3 regions of the Blastococcus sp. SYSU DS1024 genome follow, and region 3 is predicted to be linked to each of the others. Evidence: predicted binding sites of a transcription regulator. Region 3 holds the regulator's gene; each other region holds the start of a gene.
What was found. The regulator LexA, encoded in region 3, represses DNA repair genes until DNA is damaged. The targets are predictions, from matches to a motif close to TCGAACANNTGTTCGA.
Positions count from the first base shown of each region.

Region 1: ACI79S_RS14155 (DUF6504 family protein) is a predicted target of LexA. The motif match lies at 6,131-6,146, and genes of this name have one in related genera.
Region 2: dnaB (replicative DNA helicase) is a predicted target of LexA. The motif match lies at 2,551-2,566, and genes of this name have one in related genera.

Region 1 is NZ_JBJHAA010000015.1:3,719-11,667, forward strand. Features, by position in the region: gene ACI79S_RS14130 (class I SAM-dependent methyltransferase) at 1-569, opposite strand, end outside; gene ACI79S_RS14135 (VOC family protein) at 615-1,100, opposite strand; gene ACI79S_RS14140 (hypothetical protein) at 1,254-1,439, shown strand; gene ACI79S_RS14145 (DNA polymerase III subunit alpha) at 1,448-5,215, opposite strand; gene ACI79S_RS14150 (SAV_6107 family HEPN domain-containing protein) at 5,212-5,721, opposite strand; gene ACI79S_RS14155 (DUF6504 family protein) at 5,721-6,044, opposite strand; gene ACI79S_RS14160 (YbaK/EbsC family protein) at 6,281-6,859, shown strand; gene ACI79S_RS14165 (GNAT family N-acetyltransferase) at 6,856-7,449, shown strand; gene ACI79S_RS14170 (phytoene desaturase family protein) at 7,446-7,949, shown strand, end outside.
Region 2 is NZ_JBJHAA010000001.1:225,706-233,654, reverse strand. Features, by position in the region: gene ACI79S_RS01140 (hypothetical protein) at 1-84, shown strand, start outside; gene rpsF (30S ribosomal protein S6) at 295-582, shown strand; gene ACI79S_RS01130 (single-stranded DNA-binding protein) at 585-1,061, shown strand; gene rpsR (30S ribosomal protein S18) at 1,160-1,396, shown strand; gene rplI (50S ribosomal protein L9) at 1,408-1,854, shown strand; gene dnaB (replicative DNA helicase) at 2,651-4,021, shown strand; gene ACI79S_RS01110 (Ig-like domain-containing protein) at 4,266-6,194, shown strand; gene ACI79S_RS01105 (fatty acid desaturase family protein) at 6,319-7,518, opposite strand; gene ACI79S_RS01100 (ferredoxin reductase) at 7,545-7,949, opposite strand, start outside.
Region 3 is NZ_JBJHAA010000014.1:41,056-49,004, forward strand. Features, by position in the region: gene hflX (GTPase HflX) at 1-164, shown strand, start outside; gene ACI79S_RS13790 (phosphatase PAP2 family protein) at 223-945, shown strand; gene ACI79S_RS13795 (hypothetical protein) at 917-1,960, shown strand; gene lexA (transcriptional repressor LexA) at 1,964-2,731, opposite strand; gene ACI79S_RS13805 (LysM peptidoglycan-binding domain-containing protein) at 3,154-3,450, shown strand; gene ACI79S_RS13810 (hypothetical protein) at 3,575-4,327, shown strand; gene nrdR (transcriptional regulator NrdR) at 4,853-5,374, shown strand; gene ACI79S_RS13820 (vitamin B12-dependent ribonucleotide reductase) at 5,519-7,949, shown strand, end outside.

The DNA.
Region 1 (7,949 bases), on a different contig from region 3:
GCGCCGCCGACGAGCGCCAGGAGCTCGTCGGGGCTGAACCGGCGGCGGAGCGGCCGGCCGGGGAGGGCGTCCTGCTCCCGGAGCTGGGCCAGCGCCTCCGCGGTGTGACCGGTGACGGCTCGGGCGAGCACCGCGCCGGCCCGGTTGGCGACGGCGAGGCTCACCCGGCCGCCGGGACGCAGTGCCCCGGCGATCTCGGCCAGCGTGACGCCGGGGTCGTCGACCACCTCGAGCACCGAGTGGCAGAGCGCGAGGTCGTACCCGCCCTCGTCGTCCGCGAGGACCTCGTGCAGCAGGTCACCGTCGCCCTGGACGCCGCGCACCCGCCCGCCGACCCCTGCCGTCTCGGCACGCCGGCGCAGGGTGGCCAGGGCGTCGGCGCTGGGATCGACGACGGTGACGGTGTGCCCCAGGAGTGCCAGCGGGACGGCGAACATCCCGCTGCCCCCGCCGACGTCGAGCACGCGCAGCGCGTCACCGGCGTTGACCAGCGGGTCGAGCGCGGCCCACACGGCGGCGGTGCGGGCGGGCAGCTGCTCCGCGGTCGGCGGAGCGGGAACGGTCGACACCCATCGGAGCCTAGTGGCGCGGGCAGGTGCCGGCCGGGCGCCGGTTCAGGCGGGCACGCTGTCGGCCGCGCGCCGGATCTCGGCGACGTCGATGCGGCGCATCTGGAGCATCGCCTGGGTGGCGCGCTGGGCGCGGCCGGGCTCGGGGTCGTTGGTCAGCTCGATCAGCTCCTCGGGGAAGACCTGCCAGGAGACGCCGAAGCGGTCCTTGAGCCAGCCGCACATGCTCTCCTCGCCGCCTTCGGTGAGCCGGTTCCAGTAGTGGTCGGCCTCCTCCTGGTCCTTGCACACGATCTGGAAGGAGATGGCCTCGCTGAACCGGAACTGCGGTCCGCCGTTGAGCGCGGTGTAGGGCTGACCGTCGAGCTCGAAGTCGACGGTCACGACGTCGCCCTCCTTCATCGGGGGCGGCATGCCGGGCCCGTAGCGGGTGACCGTGCCGATCGAGCTGTTCGGGAAGATCGAGGTGTAGTGCTGCGCGGCCTGCTCGGCGGTGCCGTCGAACCACAGGCACGGGATCTGGCGGGGCATCGGGAGTCTCCCTTCGAGCGCGCCGGCCGGACGCCGGCGTCGGTGGTTGGACCGTCGTCGGCGCCCTGGCTCATCGGTCGTCGTCTTTGCCGGCGAGGCGCGCGGGGGCACAGAGCCGTCGTCAGCGCTGTCGATCCCTCGCGAGGAGTTCCCATGGTCAGGGCCCCCCGTCCGCGTCTGCTCCGCCGGACCGCGGCCGCGTTCGCCATCACCGCCGCGTCCCTCACGACGGTCGCCTGCGGGGACGACGTGGTCGACGACGACGTGGAGCAGAACATCGAGCAGGGCGTCGACGACCTCGAGCAGGAGCTCGACGACGCCACCGACGGGGAGGGCTGACCCGGCCGTCAGTGACCGGAGCTGCCCGGGCTGGAGTGCCAGAGCTTCCGCGGCGGCCCGGCCGCCGCCCGGCGGGCAGCCGCCTTGGTCTCCTCGCCGGCGGGCTTGATGTCGGCGTAGGGCGACATCCGGAACCCGGTCGGGTGGACCAGGACCGGCCGCACGACCACCGGGCGGGAACCGTGCGAGGCCGCGGCCCCCGCGATCGCCTGCTCGGTGAACTCTCCCGGCGCCGCCATGAGGTCGCGGACGCCGTCGAGCCCGTCGGCCTCCCACGCCTCGTGCAGCGCCGGCAGTTCCCACGCCCCGGTGGCCCGCAGCGACACCCCGCGCGGCCCCGTCCGGCGCAGCACCCCGCGGATGACCAGCAGCCACGAGTGGAAGACCGTCGCGGCGTAGGTGCCCTGCGCGTCCTCGAAGAAGGTCGAGTCGGTGCAGCCGGTGCCGTCGTCGAGGGTCACGAACACCACCCGGCGCCCGGACCGGATCGGCGGGGTCTGGGTGGCCACCTTGACGCCGGCCACCAGCACCTCGCTGCCGCTGCGGCAGCCGAGGAGCTCGCCGGCCGGCACCGCGCCGAGCGCCGAGAGGAACGGCCGGTAGAAGTCGACCACGTGCCGGCTGGCGTCCAGCCCGAGCACCTCCAGCTCCGCCCGCACCAGCTCGGCATCGGTGAACTCGGGCAACCCGCTGCCCTCGGCCCACTCCGGGCCGGCCGGCTCCCCGGCGGACTCCTCCTCGGACAGCCCCAGCCCCATCAGGTCCAGGCTCAGCTGCCCGTCGGACGTCGCCCGCGCACCGCTGCGGCTCCACCGGTCGAGCTCGCCGATCTGCAGCAGCAGGTCGCGCCGGGTCACCTGCCGGCGCCGGCGGGTCGGCCGGCCGGCCTCCCGGTCCCGCACGCCGAAGCCGTAGAGCGAGTCGAAACCACCGGCCAGCACCAGCCGCTCGACCACCGGACGGGACACCGACGCCCGCGCCCAGAAATCCGTCAGTGACCGATAGGGCCGACCGGCGACGATCCGCGCGACCTCGTCGTCGGAGATGCCCTTCACGTCGGCCAGCGACAGCCGGATGCCGTACCGCGTCGGGTCGGGCATCGCCGCGGGCATCCACTCCGGACGTCGCCAGCCCCGGATCTCACCCTCCACCTCACGGTCAGGTTCGTCATCGTCCCCGGCGGTCAGCCGTTCGACGCGGTAGCTGCCGGTGGAGACGTTGACGTCGAGCCCGAGCACCCGGACGCCGAAGTTGCGGGCGTCGTCGAGGATCAGCCGCTTCGGGTACATGCCGGGGTCGTGGGTGAGGACCCCGGCCAGGAAGGCCGCCGGATGGTGGGTCTTCAGCCAGGCCGACTGGTAGGTGGGCAGCGCGAACGCCGCGGCGTGTGCCTTGCAGAAGCCGAACGACCCGAAGGACGCCAGCACCTCCCACACCCGCTCGGCCACCTCCACCGGGTAGCCGGCGGCCAGCGCCCGGGGCACGAACCACGCCCGCACCTCCGGGTGGGCGTCCTTCTCCCCCAGGGCGCGGCGCACCTCGTCGGCCTCGGCCAGCGTGCAGCCGGCCATCCGGGCCACCACCTGCAGCACCTGCTCGTGGAAGACCACCACCCCGGCGGTCTCGGCGAGCGCGAACTCCAGGTCCGGATGGGGGTACTCCACCTCGCGCCAGCCGTTCCGGGCCATGAGGAAAGGGGTGACCATGTCGCTCTTCACCGGCCCGGGCCGGAACAGCGAGATGTCGATGATGATGTCCTCGAACGTCCGCGGCCCGAACTTGCCGACCAGCTCGCGCTGCCCCGGCGACTCGATCTGGAACATGCCGAGCGTGCGGGTGCTGCGGATCAGCTCGAAGGTCGTCGGGTCGTCCCGGGGGACGGCATCGATGTCGACCGTCTCCTCGTCGACCCGCTCGATCTCGTCGAGGGCGTGCGCGATCGCCGACTGCATCCGGATGCCGAGCAGATCCAGCTTGAGCAGCCCCAGCTCCTCGACGTCGTCCTTGTCGAACTGGCTCATCGGGTAGCCGAGGTAGCTGCTCTCGACCGGGGTGCGGTCCAGCAGTGTGGCGTCGGAGAGCAGCACCCCGCACGGGTGCAGGGCGATGTGCCGGGGCAGCCCGTCCAGCCGGGACACGAGGTCGAACAGCAGGTCGAGATCACCGGTGCCGCCGGCGCGGCGCGAGCCGTACCGGCTGGCCCGCAGCTCGGGGAGGTCGCGCAGCGCCGCGTGCACCTGGTTGGCCCGGATGTGCGGGAACGCCTTGGCGACGGCGTCGACCTCCGCCTGCGGCAGGCCCAGCGCGGCACCGACGTCGCGGATGGCGTGGCGTACCCGGTAGGTGTCCATCATCGAGATGCAGCTGACCCGGTCGGCGCCGAAGCGGTCGATCACCGCGTCGTAGACCTCCATCCGGCGCGCGGACTCCACGTCGATGTCGATGTCGGGCAGCTGGTGGCGCAGCGGGGAGAGGAACCGCTCCATCAGCAGCCCGTAGCGCAGCGGGTCGACGTCGGAGATGCCCAGCAGGTAGGTGACCAGGCTGCCGGCACCCGAGCCGCGGGCCGCGGCCCGAACCCTCAAGCTCTTGATGAGGTCGACCACGTCGGCGACGGTCAGGAAGTAGGACGGGTAGCCGAGGCGCTCGATGACCCCGAGCTCGTCGGCCAACCGCTGGCGGACCCGGGCCGTCGGGGAGATGCCCCGGCGCCCCAGCCCCGCCTCGCACCGGCCGCGCAGCACCTGCGCCGGGCTCATCCCCCGCTCGGCCGGTGTGGTGACCACGCCCAGTTCGGGGTACCGGACGCTGCCGATGCCCAGGTCGCCGGCGGGGTCGACGGCGCACTGCTCGGCCAGCCGGGCGGTGCGCTCGAGCAGCCGCAGTGCGGCGTCCCGGTCGGGGCCGACGACGTCCTCGGCGACCTCGGCCATCTCCTTGCCCGACTTCAGGTACCCCTCGGCCGTGGTGCAGTCGACGTGCCGGGCGCCGAGCGGGACCAGCCGCCGGGCCGCGTCCAGCACGTCGGCGGTCGGGGCATCGAGGGCGTCGACGTACCGGACCGCGTTGCTCAGGATTACCGGCACCTGCTGCTCGGCGGCGAACCGGAGCAGCGCCTGGGCGCGCTGCCGGTCACCCCGGCCGCGGTGGTGCACCACCTCCAGCGCCAGCCCCGGGCCGAAGACCGCGCGCCAGGCGTCCAGCTGCTGACCGGCCAGGTCGGCCCGGCCGGCCAGCAGCGCCCGGCCCACCGGGGAGTCGGGACCGAGCAGGGGGACCAGCCCGGAGGCGTGCTCGGCGGCGATCGCCAGCGAGCTCACCGGCTCGCCACGGGTGCCGCGCAGGTGGGTGGCGCTGGTCAGCCGGCACAGCGACCGCCAGCCGGCCCCGTCCCGCGCGAGGAAGGTGACCCGGGGCAGCCGCGGGTCGACGCTCACCCCGCCCCGGGCCGGGGTCCGGCGCGGGGGCGTCGCGGCCCGCGACCGGGAGGACCGGGCCGCGGGGGGCTCCTCCCCCAGCACGTGCGCGAGCGCCGGCGGCACGCTGGTGCCCAGCGCCGGCGCCACCGCCAGGTCGATCCCGAAGATCGGCCGCACCCCGGCCGACCGGCAGGCCAGCGCGAACTTCACCGCGCCGTAGAGCCCGTCCCGGTCGGTCAGGGCCAGGGCCGGCATGCCGTGCTCGGCGGCCCGGGCCACCAGGTCGGCGGGGTGGTTGGCCCCGTACCGCATGGAGTAGCCGGAAGCGACGTGCAGGTGGACGAAGGGGTCGCTCACCTCCGGGATCCGGTGGACCGGGACCCCGACCGGGACGGCGCCCCGCCGACCACGTGCGGCCGCGGGTAGCGGGGCGGCTCGGGCAGCGCGTCGACGCCGAGCCCGGCCTCGACCACGGCGAGGAAGCCCCGCACATCGCGGACCAGGTCGTCGGCCTCCCGCTCGGTGACCGCCCGGGACAGCCCCGCCTCCGCCGCGGCGCGCTTGGCCGCACCGGCGGCGAAGAAGGTGGCCCACTCCCCCAGTTCGGGGGCGACCTGCCCCAGCAGGACCCAGGCGCTGCGCGGCCGCCGGCGGCCGCCCTCGGGACGGGTGCGGGCGGCGAGCACCGCGGCGGCGGCCCGGAGCGCCGCCAGGTGCGCGGTGGCGTACCGCTCCCGCGGATCGGTGGCCGCGGCCGCCTCGGCCAGGCCGCGGTGCGCCTGGCCGAGCAGCCCGGCGGCCGCGGCGGGCAACGCGGGCGGCAGCGGCAGCTGGCCGGCCGGCACGGCTCGTGCGGCGCCCATCAGTCGTGCACCCGGACGAGCCACCAGCGGTTGCCGGCGGCGTCCCACGTCAGGTCGTAGACGCCGGCGAAGCTCATCCGGGACCGCCCGGCCCGCACCGCCTCCACCCGCCAGACCTCGCGGGGCGCCACCAGGTCGTCGGACGCCCCGCCCGCCTCCGCGTCCCGCAGCCACCACGGCGCGGTCTCCAGCCAGGAGTCGAGCAGCTCGCCCACGACGTACCGGGACTGCCCGCGCCAGAACTGCACCGGCCCCGACGGGCCGCGTTCGACCTGCACCTCTTCGCCGGCCCGACCGACGACCTCACCGAGCACCCGGCTCATGACAGCCTCCCCACGCCTCACCCCGCGCACCCGCCCGCCACCCCACCGGCGGGGAAGAGAGCCGGGAAGGAGGGGTCGGACGTCGTTCGAACACCCGTTCGAACGACGTCCAGTAGACCGGAGCACTCCCCCGTCGTCAAGCCGGACCGCGGCGTGTCCGTCGACCCGCCCCGCACCCCCACCGCCGGGCAGGGCACGCCGGGCGCGCCACCCCCAGGCGGTGGCAGGATCGACGCATGAGCCCACCCCCGCACCCCCGGGTGGCCGCCGTCGCCCGGGCCCTCGCCGCGGCCGGCGCCGAGGGTGAGGTGAGAGTCCTCCCCGCCGAGGTCCGCACCGCGGCCGCAGCCGCCGCCGCGCTGGGCGTCCCGGTCGGCGCGATCGTCAACAGCCTGGTCTTCCTCGCCGACGACGCGCCCCTGCTCGTCCTCACCAGCGGCGCGCACCGCGTCGACGTCGTCCAGGTCGCGGCGCTGCTCGGCGTCGGCTCCCTGGCCCCCGCCCCCGCGGACGTCGTCCGCGAGCACACCGGCCAGCCCATCGGCGGGGTCGCCCCGGTGGGGCACCCGGCCCCCCTCGGCACCCTGGTCGACGTGGAGCTCGCCCGGTACGACCGGCTGTGGGCCGCGGCGGGGCACCCGACGGCGGTCTTCCCGACCAGCTACGACGAGCTGCTCCGCATCACCGCCGGCACCGCGGCCGAGGTGGGTGGCGGTCCGCTCGACGGGACCGCCACCACGGTGGGCGGCGCCGACCGGCCGGACACCGCCGGGCCGGACACCGCCCGGCCGGACGCCGCCGGGGTCGCGCCGTGACGGGCACCCGCCCGGCCACCCGGATCCTCGAGCTGCCGGTCCCCTGGATGCGGGAGCACATGCACGAGGTGCTGGCCATCTACGGGCTGGCCATGGGCTACGACTCGGGCATCGTCGCCGGCCGGTACGGCTACGCGATCCAGCACACCGAACGGCCCGGCTTCCGCGCCGTGGGGGCCTTCGCGCAGACCCCGGAGGGCGAGCGGCTGGTCGGCTTCGGTTACGGCTACCTCATCGCCCCCGGGCAGTGGTGGCACGACCAGGTGCGCGCGGCGCTGGACCGCCGGACGGCGAAGAAGTGGCTGCCCGGCGCCTTCGAGATCTGCGAGCTGCACGTCCACCCCGACGCGCAGAGCCAGGGGCTGGGCCGGCAGCTGCTGCACGCGCTGGTCGAGGGCCTGCCGCACCCGGTCGCCCTGCTCTCCACGCCGGACGCCGACACCAAGGCGTTCCGGCTGTACCGCGCCGACGGGTTCGTCGACCTGGCCCGCGGCTACCACTTCCCCGGCGACTCCCGGCCCTTCGCGATCCTGGGCGCGCGGCTGCCGCTGCATCCACGCGACCCCTCCGCGACGAACCCACGGTCGTGACCGCCGCCCCCGAACCCGTCGCACCCGTGGACGTCGTCGTCGTCGGCTCCGGCCACAACGGCCTCGTGGCCGCCTGCTACCTCGCCCGGGAGGGCCTGTCCGTCGAGGTCGTCGAGTCCGACGACGTCCTCGGCGGGGCGGTCTCCACCGTCGAGCGCTGGCCCGGCGTCCGCGTGGACCGCGGGTCCAGCGCGCACGTCATCGTCCGGCACAGCGGGATCATCGAGGAGCTCGACCTCGCCGCCCACGGGCTCCGCTACGTCGACTGCGACCCGTGGGGCTTCGCGCCGGCCCCCGCACCCGGCGATCCCGGCCCCGCCGGCCGGCCGCTGGTCTTCTCCGTGGACCTCGACGCCACCTGCGCCTCGATCGAGGCCGCCTGCGGACCGGCCGACGCCGCGGCCTACCGCCGCTTCGTCGAGGTCTGGGGCCCGCGCAGCCGCGCCGTGGTCGCCTCCTTCGGCCGCGCGCCGTCCCCCGGCGGCCTGGTGCGCTCCTTC
Region 2 (7,949 bases), on a different contig from region 3:
GCAGCGCTGGCTGCCGTGGTCGCGCTGGCCACGGTCACCGCGGCGCTGGTGCGCACCACCCAGGCCGCCCGCGCGTCCCGCTGACGCCGGCACCGCCCCAGGGGCTCGCCCCGGGCTCGCGAGGGGTGGGGAGGGACGGGTCCTCCAGCTGTGGACAGCGCCTGGCCCGCCCTGCTCCGCCGCTGGTAGCCTGGGACCGCGCGTTCCGGCTCCTGCCGGGGCGCGCGACGCGTGTACGACCCTCCTGCTGCAGATTCCCTGCAGCCGCGAAGACCAGAGGAGGTGGGGTTCTCCGTGCGTCACTACGAACTGATGGTCATTCTCGACCCCGACCTGGAGGAGCGCACGATCGCGCCCTCGCTCGACCGGTTCCTGACCGTCGTCACCAACTCCGGTGGCACCGTCAAGACCGAGATCTGGGGCCGTCGCCGCATGGCATACGAGATCAAGAAGCACGTCGAGGGCATCTACGCGGTCGTCGACATCCAGGCCGAGCCGGCCGCGGTGGCCGAACTCGACCGGCAGCTGAACCTCAACGAGTCGGTCCTGCGCACGAAGCTGATGCGGCCCGAGGTCCACTGACCATGGCCGGCGAAACCGTCATCACCGTCATCGGCAACCTCACCGCCGATCCGGAGCTGCGCTTCACGCCGTCGGGCGCTGCCGTCGCCAACTTCACCGTGGCCTCGACGCCGCGGACCTTCGACCGCCAGTCGCAGGAGTGGAAGGACGGCGAGGCGCTGTTCCTCCGCTGCAACGTGTGGCGGCAGGCCGCGGAGAACGTGGCCGAGTCGCTGACCCGCGGATCGCGGGTCATCGTCAGCGGTCGTCTCAAGCAGCGCTCGTTCGAGACGAAGGAAGGCGAGAAGCGCACCGTCGTCGAGCTCGAGGTCGACGAGATCGGCCCCTCGCTGCGCTACGCCACGGCCAAGGTCACCCGCGCCTCGCGCGGTGAGGGCGGCGGCGGCTTCGGCGGCGGCGGCGGTGGCTTCGGCGGTGGCGGCGGGGCGAGCGACCCGTGGTCGACGCCCGCCGGGCCGTCGGACGAGCCGCCCTTCTAAGCGGACCCTCCTGCCCCCCACGCCTCGCTCCGCTCGGCGTGGGCCCCGCACGAGGGCCACCCCAGGTCACCCACGCACTTCCCTCACTGGAGATATCAGTGCCCAAGCCCCCTGTTCGCAAGCCCAAGAAGAAGGTCTGCCAGTTCTGCAAGGACAAGGCGACCTACATCGACTACAAGGACACGACCCTGCTGCGGAAGTTCATCTCCGACCGCGGCAAGATCCGTGCCCGCCGCGTCAGCGGCAACTGCAGCCAGCACCAGCGGGACGTCGCCACGGCCGTGAAGAACAGCCGTGAGATGGCCCTGCTGCCCTACACCTCGACGGCGCGCTGATCATGAGCACGATGAAGCTGATCCTCACGCAGGAGGTCACCGGTCTCGGGTCCTCCGGCGACACCGTCGAGGTCAAGGGCGGCTACGGCCGCAACTACCTCCTGCCCCGCGGGCTGGCCATCGTCGCCACCCGGGGTGCGCAGAAGCAGGTCGAGTCGCTGCGCCGGGCGCGTGCCGCCCGCGACGTGCGGTCGCTCGAGGAGGCGCAGGCCGTGGCCGGCCGCCTGTCCGGGCTGACCGTCCAGGTGCCGGCGCGAGCCGGTGACGGCGGCCGGCTGTTCGGCCGGGTCACCACCGCCGACGTCGCCGCTGCCGTGACCGCCGCCGGCGGCCCGGAGCTCGACCGTCGCCGGATCGAGCTGCCCAGCAGCATCAAGACCACGGGCCAGCACACCGTCACCGTGCGGGTGCACCCGGAGGTCAACGCTCAGCTGACCATCGAGGTCGTCGCCAGCTGATCGAGCCCCTCTGCCGCCCGCCGCGACGGGACCGTGCAGAGGGGCGTCGTCCGGGCTCCCCCCGTGCACGCTGGGAGTGGGCCACCGGACGAAGGCACTGCCCACGAGGGGCGTCGGACGAGAGTCCGGCGCCCCTCGTGGCGTCTGCGGGTCCCGCACGCTGCTCCGCCTCCGCCACCCCTCGAACCCGCCACCCCTCGAACCCGCCATCCCCGCCGCCCCACGCCCCGGCCGACCCGCCGCGAGGTCCCAGGGACCGCCCTGGAGCCGTTCTCCGTCGCCGGGACGGCGCAGGGCCCCTCCCGGGGTGCCGGGCATGTCCCGGAGCCGGCCACGGGGCGCTGGGCGGCCAGGCTCGCCCCGGGCACGACGTGGCCGGAGCAGTCGCGGCCGGCCCCGCGGACGGGCCGGTGCACCGGTGTGACTCCTGGTACGACACCCCAGATTTTCTTCGGAGGTTTTCTCCGTCCACACCCGGTGGGCAGCGTCCGTGCAGGTCAACCGGCGCGGAACGGGCGGTGCGCGCACGCTGTCCCCCGACTCCTCCACATGTCGACAGGCGTCCGTCCACCGACTTGTCCACAAGTTGTGCAGATCGGTGTGCACACCGGTGGTGGACGCGGCCCGCGCGGCTTCCTAACGTCCTCTCCGGCCACCGAGCGGACGCGACTGTCAGTCCCCTCCGGTAGGCAGGAGCCGAACTGGTGTTCGGCACGGCGCCGTCCGCCGAGCTCGCGTACTTCCCCTGCGCGTGGTGGTGATGCGGGCGCGCTCGCAAGGAGATGGAGGTACTCCCGTGGCGGTGGCCGACGAGTTCAGCCGACCGTCCGCGACGGCGCCGGCGTACGACCGGCAGCCGCCGCAGGACGTCGCGGCGGAGCAGTCGGTGCTCGGCGGCATGCTGCTGAGCAAGGACGCGATCGCCGACGTCGTGGAGGTCTTGCACGGCAACGACTTCTACCGGCCGGCGCACCAGGTGATCTTCGACTGCATCCTCGACCTCTACGGGCGGGGCGAGCCGGCCGACGCGATCACCGTCGCCGCGGAGCTCAACCGCACCGACCAGCTGTCGAAGATGGGCGGCGCGGTCTACCTGCACACGCTCATCCAGTCCACGCCGACGGCGGCCAACGCCGGCTACTACGCCGCGATCGTCGCCGAGCAGGCGGTGCTGCGGCGGCTGGTGGAGGCCGGTACCCGGGTGGTCCAGCTGGGCTACGGCGCAGCCGGTGGGAAGGGCGACGTCGACGACATCGTCGACCGCGCCCAGCAGGAGATCTACGACGTCACCGAGAAGCGCATGAGCGAGGACTACTCGCGCCTCGAGGACGTCCTCCAGCCGACGATGGACGAGCTGGACGCGATCGCCTCCCGCGGTGGCACGGCCCGCGGTGTGCCCACGGGCATCCGCGACCTCGACGAGCTGACCAACGGCCTGCAGGCCGGGCAGATGGTCGTCATCGCGGCGCGTCCCGGCGTGGGCAAGTCGACGCTGGGGCTGGACATCGCCCGGTCGGCGACGGTCAAGCACGGGCTGCCCGCGGTCATCTTCTCGCTCGAGATGAGCAAGCACGAGATCACCATGCGTCTGCTCTCGGCCGAGGCGAAGGTGCCGCTGCACCACATGCGCGCCGGCTCGCTGTCCGACGAGGACTGGGCCAAGCTCGCGCGCCGGATGGGTGAGGTCGCCGACGCCCCGCTCTACATCGACGACTCGCCGAACATGACGATGATGGAGATCCGGGCCAAGGCGCGGCGGCTCAAGCAGCGCAACGACCTGAAGCTCGTGGTCATCGACTACCTGCAGCTGATGACCTCGGGCAAGCGCGTGGAGAGCCGCCAGCAGGAGGTCTCGGAGTTCTCCCGTGCGCTCAAGCTGCTGGCCAAGGAGCTCGAGGTCCCGGTCATCGCGATGTCGCAGCTGAACCGTGGCTCGGAGCAGCGTCAGGACAAGAAGCCGATGCTGTCGGACCTCCGTGAGTCGGGTTCGATCGAGCAGGACGCCGACATGGTCATGATGATCCACCGCGAGGACATGTACGAGAAGGAGTCCCCGCGGGCCGGCGAGGCCGACATCATGCTGGTGAAGCACCGCAACGGCCCGACCGCCAACGTGACCGTCGCCTTCCAGGGTCACTACAGCCGCTTCGTCGACATGGCGAACTGAGCAGGACCGGCCGTACGGCTGGGCTGGGCCCGGGACCGGTCGGTCCCGGGCCCGTGGCATCCCGGGGTCGACGACCGTCGCACTCCGTCATCGGTGCTGGTAGTCCTCGCGATGGGCGGCGAGCACTGTGGCGAAGCCCTTTCGTGCAGCGCTGCGCCACGCGCTGTCCCGAGATCGTCTCCCGCCGTTGTGGGCCGCGTCACCGGTCGGCTAGGAAGAGGGCCCCACAGGCATAGGAGACTCGTTGTCCTCACATCCCTGGCGCCGGACGACCGCGTCGCTCGTCAGCGCCCTGGCCGCGGCGGTCACCGTCACGGCCACCGCCACCCCCGCGCTCGCCACCCCCGCACCGGCCCAGCCGGTGTCGGTCTTCCCCACGAACGACCTGACCGTCCCCGACCGGCAGCAGCTCACCGGCCTGCGGGTCGCCCTGCCGACGGAGAACTGCGGCAACGTCGTCAGCTGCGGTCTCGTCGAGCGGCTCAACGAGCTCGACGGCTTCGACCTCGACCCGCGCATCGCCGTGCGTTTCGACGCCCCGGTCGACCCCGCCGAGGTCGCCCAGCGGATCACCGTGCGGCAGGAGCGCGGCGGATGGCGCACCGGCGTCGACCGCGTCGTCTGGGACCCGGCCACCAACACGCTGTACGCGCACCCCGTGGAGCAGCTCGCCCCGGGCACCACGTACCGCATCGACGTGCAGGCCGCACCCACGAACTCGGCCACCACCGAGACCTTCACGACGATGAGCGCCACCGACGGCCTGCTCGACGTGAACCTGCAGATCCAGTCCAACCGCGCGCTGCGGGCACTCGGCATCGAGCGCCCCGGGCTGGAGATCGACGGCGTCGTCCCGGTGACGGGCTCGACGGTCACGTTCGTCCCCGACCGGCCGGCTCCCGCCACGCCAGGGGGTACCCCGGCCGGGCCGAGCGTGCAGCCGACCAACCTCCTGCCCGCCGGCAGCACGCTGGTGTTCGGCTCCTACCAGGCGCCGTCCTGGCTCAACCCCGACGTCACCATCACCCAGACGCCGACCCGGGACACCGGTCCGGCGCCGGTCGAGGCCGAGCGCCTGCCCTTCGTCGCCGTCCTCCCGCCCGGCCCGGCGCCGGACGGCGGCTGGCCGACCGCGGTCTTCGGGCACGGCTTCACCGGCTCGACGACCAGCGTGTTCCTGGCCGCCCTGACCAACGCGCGGAGCGGCATCGCGACCATCGGGACGAACGTGGTCGGGCACGGCTACGGCCCGGAGAGCACCTGGCAGATCACCACGGCAGCGGGTGAGACCCGGACGTTCCCGAGCTACGGACGGGGCGTCGACCAGAACGGTGACGGGCTCGTCGGCAGCACCGAGGGCTCCTCGGCCACCGGTGCGGCCGCGGCGGTCTCCTCGCGCGACGCGCTCCGCCAGACCGCGGCGGACATCATGACGCTGGTCCGCTCACTGGGTGGCACGGACGTCGACGGCGACCGGCGCGGCGACCTCTCCGGCGCGCGGGTCACCTACTTCGGGCAGAGCTTCGGCGGGATCTACGGCACCATGCTCGCCGGCGCCGACCGGACGATCGCCCGCTCCGTGCTCAACGTCCCCGGCGGCCCGATCAGCGAGATCTCGCGCCTCTCGCCGGCGTTCCGGCCGCTCACCCTCCAGGCGCTCCAGGCAGCGGGCCTGCCGCCGAACAGCCCCGACGCGAGCCGCTGGTACTTCGAGGAGCAGCTGCCGCTGCGCGGCGAGGGGCCGGTCACCGCGACGGTGCCCGGTGCCCTCGCGATCCAGGACTACCTGGCGAAGGCGACGTGGCTGACCCGGCCGGGCAGCCCGGAGACGTTCGCCCCGCTGGTCCGGCACGACCGGGTGCTGGTCCAGGTGGCGTTCGGTGACCAGACGGTGCCGAACCCGACGTCCTACACGCTGGTCGACGCCGGTGACCTGTGGTCGCGGACGAGCCTCTTCCGCAACGACGAGGCCACCACCGCGCCGCTCAACCCGCACGGCTTCCTGCTGGACGTCGCGCGGTTCCCGGTGGCCGCGATGCAGGCCCAGGGGCAGGTCGCGGCGTTCCTCGGCCGCGGCGAGGTCGTCGACCCCGATGCGGACGGCCCGGTGTGGGAGGTGCCGATCAGCGACCCGGCGCTGCTGTGGTCGCTGAACTTCCCCGGCCGGGGCTGATGCCCTGACCGACCGCCGAACGGCAGAGGCCCAGAACCGTCACGGTTCTGGGCCTCTGCCGTTCACGGCCCCGCCCGGAGGCTCGCCCTGAGCGTGCGGAGGGTGAGCGGGGCGGGGTTTTTTCTCAGGCGGCGGCCTTCTGCTGCAGCGCGCGGCGGACCTTGGGCCCGCCGGTGGTCATCTTGTACAGCTTGGCCAGCTGCGCCGGGGCGTTCTTCGGCGTCGTCTCGGCCAGCCAGCCGTTGGGGAGGGAGAGCCGGATGACCTTGTGCCACGCGCTCGCGACCTGCTTGTACAGCGGGGCGGAGTGGTAGGTCAGGTCGTACCGGTCGAAGATGTCCTTCACCCGAGGGGCGATCTCGGCGTACCGGTTGCTGGGCAGGTCGGGGAACAGGTGGTGCTCCACCTGGTGCGACAGGTTCCCGGTCATGATGTGCATGGCCTTGCTGCCGGAGATGTTCGCCGAGCCCAGCATCTGGCGGAGGTACCACTCGCCGCGGGTCTCGCCCTCGATCGAGGTCTTCTCGAAGGTCTCGACGCCCTCGGGGAAGTGGCCGCACATGATGACCGAGTGCGACCAGAGGTTGCGCACCACGTTGGCGGTGAAGTTCGCCGCCAGGGTGGGCAGGAACGACGGGCCCGACAGCACCGGGTGGACGACGTAGTCCTTGGCCGCCTGGTTGCGGATCTTCTTCAGCACCTGCTTGGCAGCGGCCCGGAACTTCGGGTCGTTGCGCCGCTTCTTGGTGGCCAGGTTCTTGCCGAGCTCGAGGTCGTAGGCGGCGATCCCGTACTCGAAGAAGCAGGCGTTGATGAAGTTCCACAGCGGCTGCGCCAGGTACATCGGGTGCCACTTCTGGTCCTCGTCGACGCGCATGATGCCGTAGCCGAGGTCGTTGTCCTTGCCGACGACGTTCGTGTACGTGTGGTGCAGCTCGTTGTGCGAGTGCTTCCACTGCGCGGCCGGGCTGGCCATGTCCCACTCCCACGTCGTGGAGTGGATCTTCGGGTCGCGCATCCAGTCCCACTGGCCGTGCAGGATGTTGTGCCCGATCTCCATGTTCTCGAGGATCTTGGCGAGCGACAGCCCGGCGGTCCCGATCAGCCACGCCGGCGGGAACTTGGAGAACAGCAGGACGGCGCGGCTGCCCAGCTCGAGCTTGCGCTGCACGTCGATGACGGTGCGGATGTACTTGGCGTCGTCCTCGCCGAGGCTGTCGCGCACCTCCTGACGGATGGTGTCGAGCTCCTTGCCGATGAGCTCGATGTCCTCGGGGGTGAGGTGGGCGATCGGGTTCTCGGGCTTCTTCTGCAGAACGGTCATGTGTCCGGCTCCTCTGTTCGGCTGGATCAGTGGTCGATGGCGCAGGCGCCGGCAGGGGCGCTGATGCAGGTCTGGACGAGGACGCCGTCGCCGACGTCCTCCGCGGTGGTGATCTCGCCGTTGCGCAGGTCGCGGACCGCGCCCTCGCGCAGGGGGAGCACGCAGCCGTAGCAGATGCCCATCCGGCAGCCGCTCGGCATGAGGACGCCGGCCTCCTCGGCGGCGTCCAGGATCGGTGTGGCGCCACCGGCCTCGACGGTCGCGCCGTTCCTGGTGAAGGTGACCGTGCCGCCCTCGCCGGTGACGGCGATCCGCGGGCGGAAGCGCTCGGTGTAGAGCCGGTCGGCGATCCCGACCGAGGCCCAGTGCTCCTCGAGCGCCTCCAGCATGGCCACCGGCCCGCAGGCCCAGGTGGCGCGCTCGTGCAGGTC
Region 3 (7,949 bases):
TCGACGTGCTGGTGCCCTACGACCGGGGGGACCTGGTGTCCCGCGTGCACCGTGACGGCGAGGTGCTCGGCGAGGTGCACGAGGCCGGCGGGACCCGCCTGACCGCCCGGGTCGACGGCGCTCTCGCGGCGGTGCTCGAGGAGTTCGCGGTCCCGGTCGGCTGAGCGGGATCGGTCGGCCTGCGCTGATCACGATCCGGTCACGGCCCGGTACCGTGGCGGCGTGACCAGGGGAGCCGTGCAGGCGACGGAGGCACCGCGGGCTGCGCCCGTGGTCCCCGTCGGCCGGCCGCCGTGGTGGCTGGTCGCCGCGGCTCTGCTGGTCACGCTGCTCATCACCGCCGACCTGCTCGCCCACGGCCCGTCCGAGCGGCTGGACCTCCGGGTGTCCGAGATCGTGAGCGACTGGGGCCTGCGGGACACGCCGGGATACCCGGCGGTGTGGGTGGTCACCCAGCTCGGGGGGCGCGTGACCATCCTGGTCGTGCTCGCCGGCCTGGTCGGCTACCTGATCTGGCGGCGCGGCACCTGGCTGCCTGCCGTCCGCGTGGTGCTGGCTCTCGGAGTGCTGACCGCCGGGGTCTACGCGATCAAGCACGGGGTCGGGCGCACCGCGCCGGCGTTCCCCGGTTCCTACTTCTTCCACCCCGACGGTGCCTCCTTCCCCTCAGGGCACGTCGCCAACGCGGTGCTCATGTGGGGGGTGGCCCGCTGGCAGGCCGTCGAGTACGGGCTCCCGCCGGCGGTCCAGCGGACCTTCTGGTGGCTGAGCGTCGTCGGGCCGGTGGCCACCGGCGTGGCGATGGTCTCGCTGGACTTCCACTGGGTCACCGACGCGGTCGTGGGAGCCGCCGTCGGGATCGTGCTCCTGGGCGTGGTTCATGCACTGGACGCTATGGTTCTGTCACGCTGGGTACGTGCCCGAGCAGGCCGAGCGAATCCCTAGCCGCGCCCGGCGGCGGCGGCTCGCCGTCGCGAGCGCCCTGACCGGCGCCCTGGCCGTGCTCGTCCCCGCTCCGGCGTCGGCGGAAGAGGCGGCGCCGGAGGTCCGCTGCGCCATCACCGACCCGCGACTCGCCGAGCTCTCCGGCCTGGTGGTCGTGGGGGATCAGATGCTCGCCCTCAACGACGGCGGCGAGCAGGTCGCGGTCCACGGCCTGGACTCCTCGTGCGCGGTGGTCGACGTCCAGACCGGGACGGCCGACCCGTTCGACCCCGAGGACCTCGGGGTGGCGCCCGACGGGAGCGTGTGGGTGGCCGACATCGGCGACAACGGCGCCGTCCGCCCGACCGTGGCGCTGCACGTGCTGCGGCCCGACGGCACGACGGCGCTGCACCGGCTGACCTACCCCGACGGCGCGCACGACGCCGAGGCGCTGCTCCTGGCTCCGGACGGAACGCCGTACCTCGTGACCAAGGAGGTGCTCGGCTCCAGCGGGGTCTACCGGCCCACCGCCGCGCTCGTGGACGGCGGCACGGTGCCGATGGAGCGGGTGGGCACGGTCAACGTCACCCTCACCGGAACTCCGGGCGGCCCCGTGGGCCGAGCGGGGCAGCTGCTGGTCACCGGAGGAGCGGTCGCGGGCGACGGGAGCGCACTGGCGCTGCGCACCTACACGGACGCCTACGTGTGGCCGCTGGCCGGCTCGGACGTGCCCGGTGCGCTGGCCGGCGAACCGGTGCGGGTGGCGCTCCCCGAGTCGCCGCAGGGCGAAGCCATCAGCTTCGCCGCCGACAGCCGGGCGCTGGTGGTCGCCAGCGAAGGCCTGCCCAGCGCCGTCACCGTGGTTCCGCTGCCGACCGGGGCCGCCGCCGCGAGCGCGCCCCCCGAAGGTGATCCGCTGCCGTCGTTCGCCGAGCTCACCCGCTCGGACCGTTCACCCATCGCCGCGGCCCTGATCGCCGCCACCGTCGCCACCGTCGTGGTCTGGCTGGGCGGCAGGTTGCGCCGCCGACCCTGAGGGTCAGACGCGACGCAGGACCGACACCACCCGCCCGAGGATCGTCGCCTCGTCGCCGGGGATCGGCTCGTAGGCCGGGTTGTGCGGCAGCAGCCACACGTGACCGTCCCGGCGCTTGTACGTCTTCACCGTCGCCTCGCCGTCGATCATCGCCGCCACGATCTCGCCGTTCTCGGCGGTCGGCTGCTGGCGGACGACGACCCAGTCGCCGTCACAGATGGCGGCCTCGACCATCGAGTCGCCGGCCACCTTCAGCATGAAGACGGTTCCCTCGCCGACCAGCTCGCGCGGCAGCGGGAAGACGTCCTCCACCGCCTGCTCGGCGAGCACCGGACCACCGGCGGCGATCCGGCCGACGAGCGGGACGTAGGCGGGCGCGGCTGCCTGCACTCCGTCGCCGAGCACGGGCGGCTCGACCTGTGCGGCGCTGGGCCGGCCGGCATCCCCGGGCAGTCGCACGTCCAAGGCGCGCGGCCGGTTGGGGTCGCGCCGCAGCCAGCCCTTCTTCTGCAGCACCGCGAGCTGGTGCGCGACCGAGGACGCCGAGGACAGCCCCACGGCCTCACCGATCTCGCGCACCGACGGGGGGTAGCCCCGCCGGTCGATCGAGTCGCGGATCACCTCGAGGACCCGCCGCTGCCGCTGGGTCAGCCCGTCCCCATCGGCCGCGCGGTCGGGAAAGGCCCGCACCGACGCCGAACCGTCCGCCGCCCCCGGGGTCGCGCCCGCGGTGCCGCCCCGGTTGCCGGACGTCCTGCTCGAGTCCGCCACGTCTCCTCCTCGCCGGCTGCCCCGCGCAGCTCTCGACCCTCGTCGTCGGGGGAACGGTAGCGCCGATCGCCGACCACTTCAAACAGGTGTTCGAAACTTTCCCGTGTCGCACCACTTCTGTCGGCCCCATCCGGTAGACATCGGACAGGCGTTCGAATCGAACACACGTTCGGGTCCGGCGGGTGCCGGCCAGGAGGGCTGAACACATGACGAGCAGCGCGGCACTACAGGTCCGTGGAGAGGTGCCGGTCGGCCCGGGGGAGCGGTGTGCCGGTCCGCCACCCGCCCGGCACCTCCGGGTGCTCCCGCCGCCTCGCTCCTACGCGGAGACGGCCGGGCCCCGGCCCGCGCCGGCTCTCGCGGGCGCGAACGACCTGCGGGCCGCCGCGGAGCGACCGCCCGCCCGTGGTGGTCGGGCACGGGTGGAGCCGCCACCGCTCCGGTTGACCGCGCGCGGTCGCCGTCTGCTGGTGGTCCTCGCCCTCCTGCTCGCCGTGGGTGCGCTCGCCGTCGGCGAGGCGGTCCTCGGGGAGGCAGGTGGCGGGTTGGAGCTCATGGGGACGACGAAGGTGATCGTCGAGCCGGGCGACACGCTCTGGTCGATCGCCGGTGCGGCCGCCGACGGGCGCGACGTCCGCGACGTCGTCGTCGACATCCAGCGGCTGAACGGGCTCGACACCGCAGCGATCACCCCAGGTCAGGTCCTCGTGCTGCCCTGACGTCCCTGCGGGCTCGGCGCGAGCGCGTGACGGCAAGGTGTTCACAAGGCGACCCTGCGACTTCGTCAACCCTCAGTGCAGGCGCGTTCACCGTGCGTGCTCGTCGGCCACATACGGTTCGCCCGTGTCCAGCGTCATGGAGAACCGCGCCGCGGTGTTCGCCACTCGTCCCCAGGCCGTCGAGGTGCACCAGGCGGGTGCCTGGTGCGCGGGGGAGCTGCTGGGGTGGCGGCACGACGATTCCGGCGCGTGCCAGATGTGGGTGCGGGTCGTCGTCGACGGCGTGGAGGAGACGCTCTGGACCGAGCTGGCGGACCTGCGGCTTCCGGAGCCGCCGGTCGTCGACGCGCCCCCGGTGACGCAGGCGATGCCCGCCCCGCCGTCGGTGGCACCGCTCCAGCAGGGTCCGTCGACCGACGTGGAGGCGACCGCCAGCCTGCCGCTGGTGCGCGACAGCCGCGAGCCGCGGGCCGGCTCCCACCGGTCGGGCGGTCGCCGGCGAGCGCCGGAGAGCGACGCCGCGCGGGGCGCGCCGGCGTCCTCGGTGCCGGTTCCTTCCCCGGGTCGGCACCGCGCTCCGACCACTGCGCCCGGCCCGGTCGTGGGCCGGCACCGCGCCGCCGACACCGAGCTCTTCCCGGCCGTCGTCGAGAGCGCGCCGGGTGCGCCGTCCCCAGCCCGTGACGAGCGGCCGCGGGGCGGTGGCTGGTCGGTGCCTGCGGCCCGCGCTGCGAGCCCGGTCGAGACCGGCTCCGCCGCGGGGGGCTGGGCCCCGCCGGCCGACCTCGAGCAGGATCTCCTGACCCGACCGATGCGGCTGAGCGACCAGATCCCGCACTCGCGGCGGCCCCGGGTGGGCGGCTCGGTCAGCGCCTGATCGTCGTTCGGCGGTCCTGGCTGGGCCCGCCCGCGGGGGCTCGGCACTGCTGTCGTGTGCCCGCCGGGCCGCCGGTCGGGCGGTGGGCGCCTCCTGCGCCGAAGGGTGTGCGCCGATGCGCCGCCCTGGGGGCCAGAACCGCGCATCGGCGCACAGCCTCGTCGAGCCGAGCGCCCCTCGGTCGTTCCCGCGGGGGGCCGGGGCGGCAGCGGAGCGCCGCGGTCGCCCCTGTCCGGGTGGGGCCCGGGGGCGAGGTTTCGGCGCGTCGTCGCGGCGTGTCCTGTGACAGCTGGGGACCGCTGTTCCACCTGCGCACGGCCGTGTCGGGGTGGAACACGCCGACGGAAGGATCACTTGCACATCTTGTGTGGGCCGTCCTAGGGTTCCCCTACATCTAGTAGTTACAGAGCTGTAAGCCTGTCCACAGGCTGGTCCTCAGGTTGTCCCCGGCGCATCCACCGGATGTCCCCAGGGGGTTGCACAGCCGGCCGGTGGCGGGCGCGGCGCGAAGGGAGGTGAACCACCGTGCGTTGCCCGTTCTGCCACAACGCCGACAGCCGGGTCATCGACTCGCGGGAGGCCGACGAGGGCGCCACCACCCGGCGTCGTCGTTCCTGTCCCGCGTGCGGGCGGCGGTTCACCACCGTCGAGGAGGCGGTGCTCGCCGTCGTCAAGCGCAACGGCGTCAGCGAGCCGTTCAACCGCAGCAAGGTGGTGGCCGGCGTCCGGCGGGCCTGCCAGGGCCGGCCCGTCGACGAGGACCAGCTCAAGCTCCTCGCCCAGCAGGTGGAGGACAGCATCCGCGCCAGCGGCGCGGCGGAGGTGCCGAGCCACGAGGTCGGCCTGGCCATCCTCGGCCCGCTGCGCGAGCTGGACGAGGTGGCCTACCTCCGGTTCGCCAGCGTCTACCGCTCCTTCACCTCGGTGGCCGACTTCGAGCGGGAGATCGCCGAGCTGAAGGCCCGGCAGCCCGCCGCACCGCCGGGGGAGGCGGGCCCGCCCGAACCCCGGCGACCCGTCCCGTCCGGCACGGGCGCCGGCACCTGAGAACTGTCGGTGCCACCCGATAGACAGCAGTTCGAGCAGTTACCGATCGCGGCTCTTCCCCAGCCCCCGATCCGACACCGCGCAGCCCCACCGCGCAGCCCCGCGAAGCACCACGCGACACACGACCAGGGAGAGCTCCACACCATGACCGAGACCGACGACCGCGTGGCCGGCGCCCGCACCCGCCGCAGCGCCAAGACTCCCAGCCGGGCCAAGGGCCTCAAGATCAAGCGTGTCTTCACCACCGCTGGTGTCCACCCGTACGACGAGGTGACCTGGGAGCGTCGTGACGTCGTCATGACCAACTGGCGGGACGGCTCGATCAACTTCGAGCAGCGCGGTGTCGAGTTCCCGGCCGAGTGGAGCATCAACGCCACCAACATCGTCACCACGAAGTACTTCCGCGGCGCGGTCGGCACCCCCCAGCGCGAGACCAGCCTGCGTCAGCTCATCGACCGCGTGGTGCTCACCTACACCGAGGCCGGCCGCGAGCACGGCTACTTCGCCACCGAGGGCGACGCCGAGGTCTTCGAGCACGAGCTGACCTGGATGCTGCTGCACCAGTACTTCAGCTTCAACTCGCCCGTCTGGTTCAACGTCGGCACGAGCGCGCCGCAGCAGGTCAGCGCCTGCTTCATCCTCGCCGTCGACGACGAGATGGACTCGATCCTGAACTGGTACCGCGAGGAGGGCCTGATCTTCAAGGGCGGCTCCGGTGCCGGCCTGAACCTCTCCCGCATCCGCTCCTCCAAGGAGCTGCTCTCCTCCGGCGGCACCGCCTCCGGCCCGGTCAGCTTCATGCGCGGCGCGGACGCATCTGCCGGGACGATCAAGTCCGGTGGCGCCACCCGCCGCGCGGCGAAGATGGTCGTCCTCGACATCGACCACCCCGACATCGAGGAGTTCATCGAGACCAAGGCGCGCGAGGAGGACAAGATCCGCGCGCTGCGCGACGCCGGGTACGACATGGACCTGGGCGGCAAGGACATCACCAGCGTCCAGTACCAGAACGCCAACAACTCGGTCCGCGTCTCCGACGAGTTCATGCGTGCGGTCGAGGAGGGCGACGAGTTCGGCCTGCGGGCGCGCCTCGACGGATCGGTCATCGAGACCGTCGACGCCAAGACCCTGTTCCGCAAGGTCACCCAGGCGGCCTGGGAGTGCGCCGACCCGGGCATCCAGTACGACGACACGATCAACGACTGGCACACCAACCCCGAGACCGGCCGCATCAACGCGTCCAACCCGTGCTCGGAGTACATGAGCCTGGACAACAGCTCGTGCAACCTGGCGTCGCTGAACCTCATGAAGTTCCTCAAGGACGACGGCACGTTCGACGCCAAGAGCTTCGTGAAGGCCGTCGAGCTGGTCATCACCGCGATGGACATCTCGATCTGCTTCGCCGACTTCCCGACCGAGCCGATCGGCGAGACCACCCGCGCCTACCGGCAGCTGGGCATCGGCTACGCCAACCTGGGCGCGCTGCTCATGGCGACCGGCCACGCCTACGACTCGCGCGGTGGCCAGACGCTGGCCGCGGCGATCACCTCGCTGATGACCGGCACCGCCTACCGGCGCTCGGCCGAGCTCGCCGGCATCGTCGGCGCCTACGAGGGCTTCGCCCGCAACGCCGACGCCCACGCCCGGGTCATGCGCAAGCACGCCGCGGCCAACGACGCCATCCGCCCGGTCGGCGCCGACGACGCCGACGTGCTGAAGGTTGCCACCCAGCAGTGGCAGGAGTGCCTGGAGATCGGCGCCGAGAACGGCTGGCGCAACGCCCAGGCCTCGGTGCTGGCGCCCACCGGCACGATCGGCTTCATGATGGACTGCGACACGACCGGCATCGAGCCGGACTTCTCGCTGGTCAAGTTCAAGAAGCTGGTCGGCGGCGGCTCCATGCAGATCGTCAACCAGACGGTGCCGCGGGCACTGCGCAGCCTGGGCTACCAGGAGGAGCAGATCGAGGCGATCGTCGAGTACATCGCCGAGCACGGCCACGTCGTGGACGCGCCAACCCTGCGCCCGGAGCACTACGAGGTCTTCGACTGCGCCATGGGCGAGCGGGCCATCTCCCCGATGGGCCACGTGCGCATGATGGCCGCCGTCCAGCCGTTCATCTCCGGCGCGATCAGCAAGACGGTCAACATGCCGGAGACGGCGACCGTCGAGGACGTCGAGACGATCTACTTCCAGGGCTGGAAGATGGGCCTCAAGGCGCTGGCCATCTACCGCGACAACTGCAAGGTCGGTCAGCCGCTGTCCGGTGGCAAGGGGAAGAACGACGGCACCAAGGACGAGGTCAAGGTCGAGGCGGCTGCTCCCAGTGCGCTGTCGCATCCGGTGCGCAAGCGGCTGCCGAAGAAGCGGACCAGCGTCACCACCTCGTTCAGCGTCGCCGGTGCCGAGGGCTACATGACCGCGGGCATGTACGAGGACGGCAGCCTCGGTGAGGTGTTCCTGAAGCTCGGCAAGCAGGGCTCGACCCTGGCCGGTGTCATGGACGCCTTCTCGATCGGCATCTCCCTGGCGCTGCAGCACGGTGTGCCGCTGGAGACCTACATCCAGAAGTTCA